3 regions of the Vibrio sp. SCSIO 43136 genome follow, and region 1 is predicted to be linked to each of the others. Evidence: predicted binding sites of a transcription regulator. Region 1 holds the regulator's gene; each other region holds the start of a gene.
The links. The regulator MetJ, encoded in region 1, represses methionine synthesis genes. The targets are predictions, from matches to a motif close to TTAGACNTNTANANGTCTAA.
Positions count from the first base shown of each region.

Region 2: a site for MetJ is predicted at 1,256-1,275, ahead of metH (methionine synthase). Genes of this name have one in related genera too.
Region 3: a site for MetJ is predicted at 1,016-1,035, ahead of metN (methionine ABC transporter ATP-binding protein MetN). Genes of this name have one in related genera too.

Region 1 is NZ_CP071848.1:226,352-229,637, forward strand. Features, by position in the region: gene rpmE (50S ribosomal protein L31) at 20-238, shown strand; gene J4N39_RS01110 (malic enzyme-like NAD(P)-binding protein) at 463-1,722, shown strand; gene metJ (met regulon transcriptional regulator MetJ) at 1,789-2,109, opposite strand; gene J4N39_RS01120 (O-succinylhomoserine (thiol)-lyase) at 2,375-3,286, shown strand, end outside.
Region 2 is NZ_CP071848.1:2,841,003-2,844,288, reverse strand. Features, by position in the region: gene metA (homoserine O-acetyltransferase MetA) at 254-1,195, shown strand; gene metH (methionine synthase) at 1,324-3,286, shown strand, end outside.
Region 3 is NZ_CP071848.1:2,393,142-2,396,427, forward strand. Features, by position in the region: gene treR (trehalose operon repressor TreR) at 1-55, opposite strand, end outside; gene J4N39_RS11360 (MliC family protein) at 58-387, opposite strand; gene gmhB (D-glycero-beta-D-manno-heptose 1,7-bisphosphate 7-phosphatase) at 387-941, opposite strand; gene metN (methionine ABC transporter ATP-binding protein MetN) at 1,188-2,222, shown strand; gene J4N39_RS11375 (methionine ABC transporter permease) at 2,212-2,889, shown strand; gene J4N39_RS11380 (MetQ/NlpA family lipoprotein) at 2,928-3,286, shown strand, end outside.

The DNA.
Region 1 (3,286 bases):
CCTAATTGAGGTTATCCCTATGAAAACTGGTATCCACCCAGAATACAAAGCTGTAAAAGCAACTTGTTCTTGCGGCAACACTTTTGAGTTCAACTCAACTCTTGCTAAAGAAAGCATCCACCTAGATGTATGTGACAAGTGTCACCCATTCTACACTGGTAAGCAACGTATCGTTGATACAGGCGGCCGTGTTGATCGCTTCAACAAGCGTTTCGGTGCTCTATCAAGCAAGAAGTAATTCTGACCGAATTCGAGAAAAAGGACGCTACGGCGTCCTTTTTTTATACCTAAAATTCCTGCACATAGTTTGAATCTAGCCCAAACTTTACCAATCAGAATGTTTTATCAATCACAACTCAATGTTATGGTTATTGACTTCTTAATAGGCATTCAAAGCGAACTTAAATAAAATAGCGAGCCTGTTAACTTTTTTGTAACTTCAGCTTTAGGAATCTCCCCACCATGTCAGACGACAATCAGCAAAATGACTTTCGCCAACAAGCGCTTGATTACCATGCATTCCCTACCGCAGGTAAGATCGGTGTGGCACTCACCAAACCTGCCGACACGGTAGAAGATCTTGCGCTCGCATACAGCCCAGGTGTGGCTGAGCCCGTACGTGAAATCGCTCAAAATGCTGATAACGTCTACAAATACACCGCTAAAGGCAACATGGTGGCAGTGATCTCTAACGGTACTGCGATTCTTGGTTTGGGTAACCTTGGTCCGTTGGCGTCAAAGCCAGTAATGGAAGGTAAGTCGCTGCTGTTTAAGCGCTTTGCTGGCCTAGACTCCATTGATATTGAAGTGAAGCATCGCACCATTGATGAGTTTGTTGATACGGTGGCTAACATTGCAGATACCTTTGGTGGAATTAACCTAGAAGATATTAAAGCACCGGACTGTTTTGAAATTGAGCAGCGTCTTATCGAGCGCTGTGACGTGCCTGTGTTCCATGATGATCAGCATGGTACGGCGATCGTAACGGCTGCGGGCATGCTTAATGCGATTGAGCTGCAAGGCAAGAAGCTAGAAGAAGCAACCATTGTTTGTTTGGGTGCGGGCGCAGCGGCGGTAGCATGTATGGAGCTGTTGATTAAATGTGGCGCTCAGCGTGAGAAAATCTACATGCTGGATCGCAAAGGCGTGATCCACACTCGTCGTGATGACTTGAACGAATATAAGAAGCTGTTTGCCAACAACACCGACAAGCGCACACTAGAAGATGTGATTGAAGGGGCTGATCTGTTCTTAGGGGTATCAGGTCCAAATCTGCTTGCGCCAGAAGCACTGACCTTGATGGCAGATAAGCCAGTGGTATTTGCGTGTTCAAACCCAGATCCAGAAATCAAACCTGAGTTAGCGCATGAAGTGCGTAGCGATTTGATCATGGGTACAGGCCGTTCGGATTACCCGAATCAGGTGAATAACGTTATCTGTTTCCCATTTATCTTCCGTGGCGCACTGGATGTTCGCGCTAGCGAAATCAACGATGAGATGAAGCTTGCCGCCGTTGAAGCGATTCGCCAGCTGGCTAAAGAGCCAGTGCCTGCGGAAGTACTAACGGCTGCGGGCGTGGATAGCCTTGAGTTTGGTTCGGGTTACATCATTCCAAAACCGATGGACCCACGTCTGCTCCCTCGAGTGGCTAAAGCGGTTGCTCAAGCGGCCATTGACTCAGGTGTGGCGCGCATCGACATGCCAGAAAATTACATGGCGTAAAATCCGCTGGAATAAAAAACGGGGTGCTCATTGAGCACCCCGTTTTTTATTGGTTCTACTGACGTCTTACTCTTCGTCAAACGCTTCAAATTCGATACCCATTTCTGTCATCAGCGCTTTGGCTTCAGCAGGGATCTCATCTGGGCGGTCTTTACGCAAGTCTTCATCGGTTGGCAGTGGCTGGCCTGTGTAGGCATGTAAGAAAGCTTCACATAGAAGTTCACTGTTAGTTGCGTGACGCAGATTGTTTATCTGACGACGAGTGCGCTCATCGGTTAATACCTTCAACACTTTAAGTGGAATAGATACAGTGATTTTCTTTACTTGTTCGCTCTTTTTACCATGCTCGGCGTAAGGGCTAATATATTCGCCGTTCCAGTCTGCCATTGCGCACCTTTAATTATGCTTTTGTCATCAGTGGGATATTGAGTGAATCTATGCAGCCCCTCAATATCTGAATAAGGATAGATTTTAGCGACTTTTACCGCCATAAGCAAAGACATATAGACGTCTAGAAGTGTTGACGTCCTAAACTGTGATCGGTAGAGTATTGTGTAGCGCTAACAAAAGCGAAAAGTAAGACACCGAATGTTGTCTGATACCAATAGTGGTATAACAGATAGCATGCTATTTGGAAAGGAAGACCAGCCCCATGAGTGATCGCAAGCCAGCTACCATTGCTGTACGTACAGGTATTGAAGAAGATAGTCAGTATCACGCCGTTGTTCCACCTATTTACCTATCGACCAACTATGGCTTCCCTTCTTTTGGAGAAGTGCCAAAGTTCGATTACACCCGTTCAGGAAACCCAAATCGCAACCAATTAGAAACGGCCCTTGCTGAGCTAGAATCAGGTGCGGGTGCGGTGATAACCAACACGGGTACAGCGGCGATTAACCTGTGGGTGACCAGTTTACTTGGCCCTGATGACTTAATTATTGCACCGCACGACTGTTATGGCGGTACCTATCGCCTGTTTAATACTCGAGCCCTTAAAGGGGATTTTAAAGTTGAGTTTGTCGATCAGTCGGACAGTGAAGCCTTAGATGCTGCGCTTAGCAAAAAACCGAAACTGGTGTTGCTAGAAACACCATCCAACCCATTGGTGCGCGTGGTAGACATCGCTCAAGTGTGTGAAAAAGCTCGTCAAGTGGGCGCACTGGTAGCGGTGGATAATACTTTCCTTACTCCGGTTTACCAAAAGCCGCTCACTCTCGGCGCTGATTTTGTTATTCATTCCACCACCAAGTTTATCAACGGTCACTCAGATGTGATTGGTGGTGTATTGATCTGTAAAGACGAAAAACACGTTGAAGAAATGGCTTGGTGGGGCAACTGTCTGGGGGCAACGGGCACTCCGTTTGATAGTTACATGACTTTGCGCGGCCTACGCACTTTGAGCGCTCGTATGAGGCAGCATGAAGAAAGCTCTGCCAAAATCCTGACTTACCTTCAATCTCAATCCTTGGTGGGTACACTTTATCATCCAAGTCTGCCTGAGCACCCTGGGCATGACATTGCTAAGAAGCAGCAGAAAGGTTTTGGCTCGATGCTGAGCTTTGAA
Region 2 (3,286 bases), 550 kb from region 1:
CTGGCACTAAGGGTAAAAGGGAAGAGCAGACCACCTATAGCATTTGACAAAAGCAGCCAAAAAATCATCATGCTCAACCCTTCAACCCTTCAACCCTTCAACCCTTCAACCCTTCAACCCTTCAACCCTTCAACCCTTCAACCCTTCAACCCTTCAACCCTTCAACCCTTCAACCTTTTCCCTCGACATCTGTCTTACTAATTGCTATAACTATAGCCATATAGACGTCTAAAATCTTTAAGGAGAAAGAGGGATGCCGATCAAAGTACCTGATCAGTTGCCAGCATTGGATGTATTGCGTGAGGAGAATATCTTCGTCATGCCAGAAAGTCGTGCAACGACTCAGGAAATACGGCCGCTTAAGGTATTAATTCTTAACTTAATGCCTAAAAAGATTGAAACGGAGACTCAATTTCTGCGTCTACTTTCCAACTCGCCATTGCAAGTGGATATTGAACTGCTACGTATTGATAATCGCCCAAGCAAAAATACTCCGACCGAGCATTTAGATAACTTTTACCGCCAGTTTGAGGCGGTCAAAGAGCGTAATTTTGATGGTTTGATTATTACAGGAGCACCACTCGGTCTAGTGCAGTTTGAAGATGTTATCTACTGGGAGCATCTACAAACGATAATGAATTGGGCAAAAGAGCATGTAACATCGACACTTTACGTATGTTGGGCGGCTCAAGCAGGTCTCAAACTTCTATACAACCTGCCTAAGAAAACTCGTAAAGAGAAACTATCCGGAGTGTATTTCCACAAAACACTTCAGCCATTTCATGCGCTGTTGCGTGGGTTTGATGATAGCTTCCTCGCACCACACTCTCGTTATGCAGATTTCTCTTCAGAGTACCTTCAAGAGCATACGGATTTGGATATTCTGGCGACTTCAGATGACGCTGGAGTGTACCTTGCTGCGACCAAAGACAAGCGTAATGTGTTTGTTACCGGCCACCCTGAGTACGACTCACACACTCTGCATAACGAATATACCCGAGATTTAGGGGAAGGGATGGAGCCTGCGATTCCGGTCAACTACTATCCGAACAATAACCCCGATAATGATCCTATTGCCAGCTGGCGTAGTCATGGCCACCTGCTCTTTGCGAACTGGCTGAACTACTGTGTCTACCAGCAAACACCTTATGATCTCGAGCATTTCTCAGCAGATAAATTCACCGTGGACGATTGATCCTACGCTGAAATGTTGAAGGCAGCATATGTGCTGCCTTTTTGTTATTGATATGAATATTTAGACGTCTAGATTCCTATACCTGTTGTGGTAGGATGAACAAAACGTAAAAGGAATGAGGCTGTAGTGTGGCTGGAAGCAATATAAGACAACAAATAGAAGCACAGTTAGCCCAGCGTATCTTATTGATTGATGGTGGTATGGGTACCATGATCCAAGGATATAAGCTGGAAGAGCAAGATTATCGTGGTGAGCGATTTGCCGATTGGCATTGTGACCTGAAAGGAAACAATGACCTACTTGTATTAACTCAGCCTGAAATGATCAAAGAGATCCATAGCCAGTATCTAGAAGCTGGCGCAGATATTCTTGAAACTAACACCTTCAACGCCACTACGATTGCCATGGCTGACTACGACATGGAATCATTAAGTGAAGAGATCAACTTTGAGGCAGCGAAGCTTGCGCGAATCGCTGCGGATGAATGGACGGCGAAAACGCCAGAACGTCCTCGTTATGTCGCAGGTGTCCTAGGGCCTACCAACCGAACTTGTTCAATCTCTCCAGATGTTAATGATCCTGGCTATCGCAACGTTACCTTTGACGAGTTGGTGGAAGCATACTCCGAATCGACTCGCGCTTTAATTAAAGGCGGTTCAGACTTAATCTTGATTGAAACCATCTTTGATACGCTTAATGCTAAAGCATGTTCATTTGCTGTCGAATCTGTATTTGAAGAGATGGGCATCGAGTTGCCTGTAATGATCTCTGGCACTATCACTGATGCTTCTGGTCGTACTCTTTCAGGACAGACCACCGAAGCTTTTTATAATGCGATGCGTCACGTCCGTCCACTGTCGTTTGGATTGAACTGTGCTTTGGGCCCTGATGAGCTGCGACAATACGTAGAAGAGCTTTCACGTATATCTGAAACCAATGTTTCTACTCACCCCAATGCTGGCCTCCCGAATGCGTTTGGCGAATATGACCTATCACCAGAAGATATGGCAGAGCATATAGGTGAATGGGCACGCTCTGGGTTTCTTAACCTCGTTGGTGGATGTTGTGGTACTACACCTGAGCATATTCGCCATATGGCGTTGGCCGTAGAAGGCATTACTCCTAGACCATTACCAAAATTCACCCCTTCTTGTCGCTTGTCTGGACTAGAGCCATTGACTATCGAGAAAGATACTCTGTTTGTGAACGTAGGTGAGCGTACCAACGTTACGGGTTCTGCTCGCTTCAAGCGTTTAATCAAAGAAGAGGCATACGACGAGGCGCTGGAAGTCGCTCGCCAGCAAGTTGAAAATGGTGCTCAAATTATCGATATCAACATGGATGAGGGCATGCTAGATGCCGAGGCGTGTATGGTGCGCTTCTTGAATCTATGTGCTTCTGAACCTGAGATTTCGAAAGTGCCAATTATGGTCGACTCTTCCAAGTGGGAAGTGATAGAAGCTGGCCTTAAATGTATTCAAGGTAAGGGCATTGTTAACTCTATCTCACTAAAAGAAGGTAAAGAGAAATTTGTTGAGCAAGCTAAGCTGATCCGTCGCTACGGTGCAGCAGTGATTGTCATGGCGTTCGATGAAGTAGGTCAGGCCGAAACGCGTCAGCGTAAACTGGAAATTTGTACCAACGCATACAATATCTTGGTCGATGAAGTTGGCTTCCCTCCTGAAGATATCATTTTTGACCCGAACATCTTTGCGGTAGCAACGGGTATTGATGAGCACAATAACTACGCCGTTGATTTTATTGAAGCGGTTGCAGATATCAAACGTGACCTGCCTTATGCGATGATCTCTGGCGGTGTGTCGAACGTTTCTTTCTCTTTCCGTGGTAACAACTACGTTCGCGAAGCGATTCACGCCGTGTTCCTATACCACTGTTTCAAAAATGGTATGGATATGGGGATCGTAAATGCAGGCCAGCTAGAAATCTATGATAACGTTCCAGAAAAGCTGCGTAATGCTGTTGAAGACGTGGTACTTAACCGTCGAGATGATGCGACTGAGCTGCTACTTGATATTGCTGAAGAGTATCGTGAGAACGCTGTTGGTAAAGCGGATGATGCTTCAGCGCTAG
Region 3 (3,286 bases), 1.0 Mb from region 1:
ATTTCCCGACACCTGCCAGTTTTGCAATATCTAATATGGTCAGCTTTTTCGACATGGTTATTCGTTTATTGGCTCTAAGTTGTTGTGTGGGTTAGGCATAACGCAGATTTGGATAGGATAATGATTCCACTTCAAGCTTGCCTGACGCCCCTTTAACCACAACTGGATATGCCTTTGTGGCGACTGGTATTTTTCACCAGAAGCACTTGGCGTTCGATTCAGGAGGTAGGCTTTACCATCGACATACGCTTCTATTTGATCTTGCGCCATCGGGGTGACTTCCACTTCAAGGTCATTGGCACACAAGTAGGATTGCGTCTCAACAGGTGGCTCACTGACACACCCAGAAAGCAGAGCAGCTGCACCTAACATCAATAAACGTTTCATTAGGCTTGCTTCAAAAATGCAGGAACATCAGCGATGCTATTTAACACAGCAGTGGCAATGGCTTCACCTTTCTCGGTCACAGGTTTGCCTGTACGCACTAGGAGTTTGGTCGCAACACCCGCAGCTTCTGCGGCCATCATATCCTCGGCTTTATCACCGACCATGACAGAGCGGCTCATGTCGATTTTGAGAAAGTCTTGTGCTGACTTGAACATACCTGGCTTAGGTTTTCGACAGTCACAATCTTGCTTGTAGTCACCGATACCATGCTCTGGATGGTGTGGACAGTAGTAGATACCATCAAGCTCGACACCGTTGTCAACAAAGTTCCAATCCATCCACTGCGTCAGGGATAAGAAGCGATCTTCACTAAACTTGCCACGAGCGATACCCGATTGGTTAGTCACCAACACCAGCAAATAACCCATCTCTTTTAGCGCTCGAGTTGCCTCAAAAACACCTTCAATGTACTCAAAATCGTGCTCGTCATGCACATAGCCATGATCAACGTTGATTACACCATCACGATCCAAAAATACAGCAGGTTTAGCCAAAATCAGTTCCTCATAAATATCTTCTGCTCAAATTATTGCACGCTTTATAACGCTTAGCACTAATGAATTCCATTTTAGACGTCTAGACGTAAAAATATCTATTGACTCGCAAAAAGGAAAACCATAGCATCACCTAACAAATCAGCACCAACTCGAAATATTGTGCTAAATGGGCATCACATCTTGAGTACAAATATTCAACATGTCGTTATCGGAAAGCCCAAGCAACTTTGGACAGGTTACAAAATGATTGAGATTAATCAGGTCAATAAAACGTTTTATCAGGGCTCGCAACAGATCGATGCGCTGAAAAACATCAACCTTACGGTGGAGCAAGGCACTATTTTTGGTGTGATTGGCTCATCGGGTGCGGGCAAAAGCACCCTGATCCGTTGCGTCAATATGTTAGAGACGCCAACCAGCGGCACTGTCATCGTTGATGGTGTGGACCTGACCAAGCTTGGCAAAGCAGAATTAAGCCAAGCTCGCCGCAACATCGGCATGATCTTCCAGCACTTCAACCTATTGTCTTCTCGTACTGTATTTGACAACGTGGCTCTGCCCCTTGAACTTGCAGGTACAAACAAGGCGGATATCGACGCTAAAGTCACTGAACTTTTAGCTCTGGTTGGGCTTGCAAATAAGCACACCAGCTATCCATCCAACCTCAGTGGCGGCCAAAAACAGCGAGTTGCAATTGCACGTGCTCTAGCGTCAGACCCTAAGGTACTGCTGTGTGATGAGGCGACGAGCGCTCTTGATCCTGCAACCACTCAGTCAATTCTTGAGCTGCTAAAAGAGATCAACCGTAAACTTAAGATCACCATCTTACTTATCACCCATGAGATGGATGTGGTGAAGAACATCTGCCACCAAGTGGCCATCATCGGTGGTGGTGAATTGGTTGAGAAAGGCAGTGTTGGCGAGATATTCGCTCACCCGAAAACAGAGCTTGCGCATGAGTTTATTCGCTCAACGCTTGACCTATCAATTCCAGAAGATTACCAAGCCCGTCTGCAATCCCAGCGCATTGAAGGCAGCCACCCATTGGTTAGACTGGAGTTTACGGGAGCCACGGTGGATGCGCCATTAGTGAGTCAAATTGCCCGTAAATTCAACATTGATGTCAGCATTTTAAGCTCCGATCTGGATTACGCCGGCGGTGTGAAATTCGGCATGATGGTCGCCGAACTCTTTGGTAGTGAACAAGACGACAACGCAGCCATAGAGTTTCTGCGTGAGCACAATGTAAAAGTGGAGGTGCTAGGTTATGTCCTTTAATTCAATTTCACAGTGGCTAAGCCTTAACGCCGATCTTCTACTCAAAGCGACTTGGGAAACCTTATACATGGTCGGTGTTGCTGGTCTGGTGGGTTTCGCTGTCGGTATTCCTCTGGGTGTGATTTTACACACCACCAAGAAAGGTGGTTTGCTTGAGAACACCAAGCTAAACACCATTCTTGGCGCTATCGTCAACGTCGGTCGTTCAGTGCCTTTCTTGGTACTTATGGTCGCCATCATTCCTGTTACCAAATTATTGGTTGGCACCTTTATTGGCACCACTGCCGCAATTGTGCCCTTGACCATTGGTGCAATTCCTTTTGTCGCTCGTTTGATTGAGGGTGCGCTGCTTGAGGTTCCAACCGGTCTTGTGGAGGCTGCGCAATCGATGGGCGCAACCCCTACTCAAATTATTACTAAGGTTCTGCTACCAGAAGCTCTGCCAACCATAGTCAACTCAGTCACCATTACCCTAGTGACACTTGTGAGTTACTCCGCAATGGCAGGCACCGTAGGCGGTGGCGGCCTAGGTGATGTAGCCATTCGATACGGTTTCCACCGCTACGAAGTAACCATTATGGCGGTCACAGTAGTGATGCTGATCGTCCTAGTACAAATTATTCAATCGCTGGGCGACGCCATTGTTCGCCGAGTTGATCATCGATAAACAAACAGATTTAGTGGATTTATAACAAGGAGAATATTATGAAGTTCAGTCTTAAAGGTCTTTTGGCTGCAGTTGCAGCGGCAGCAGTACTTACTGGTTGTGGTGAACAAGCGGTAGATAACAGCAAAATCAAAGTTGGTGTAATGGCAGGTGCTGAAGCTCAAGTAGCTGAAGTTGCAGCGAAAGTAGCTAAAGAACAGTATGGCCTAGACGTAGAGCTAGTGACATTCACAGATTACGTAACGCCAAACGCTGCGCTAGACGACAAATCAATCGACGTAAACGCATTCCAACATAAGCCTTACCTGGACCAGCAAGTAACTGACCGTGGTTACAAGCTAACCATCGCAGGCAATACTTTTGTTTACCCAATTGCTGGTTACTCTAAGCAAGTAAC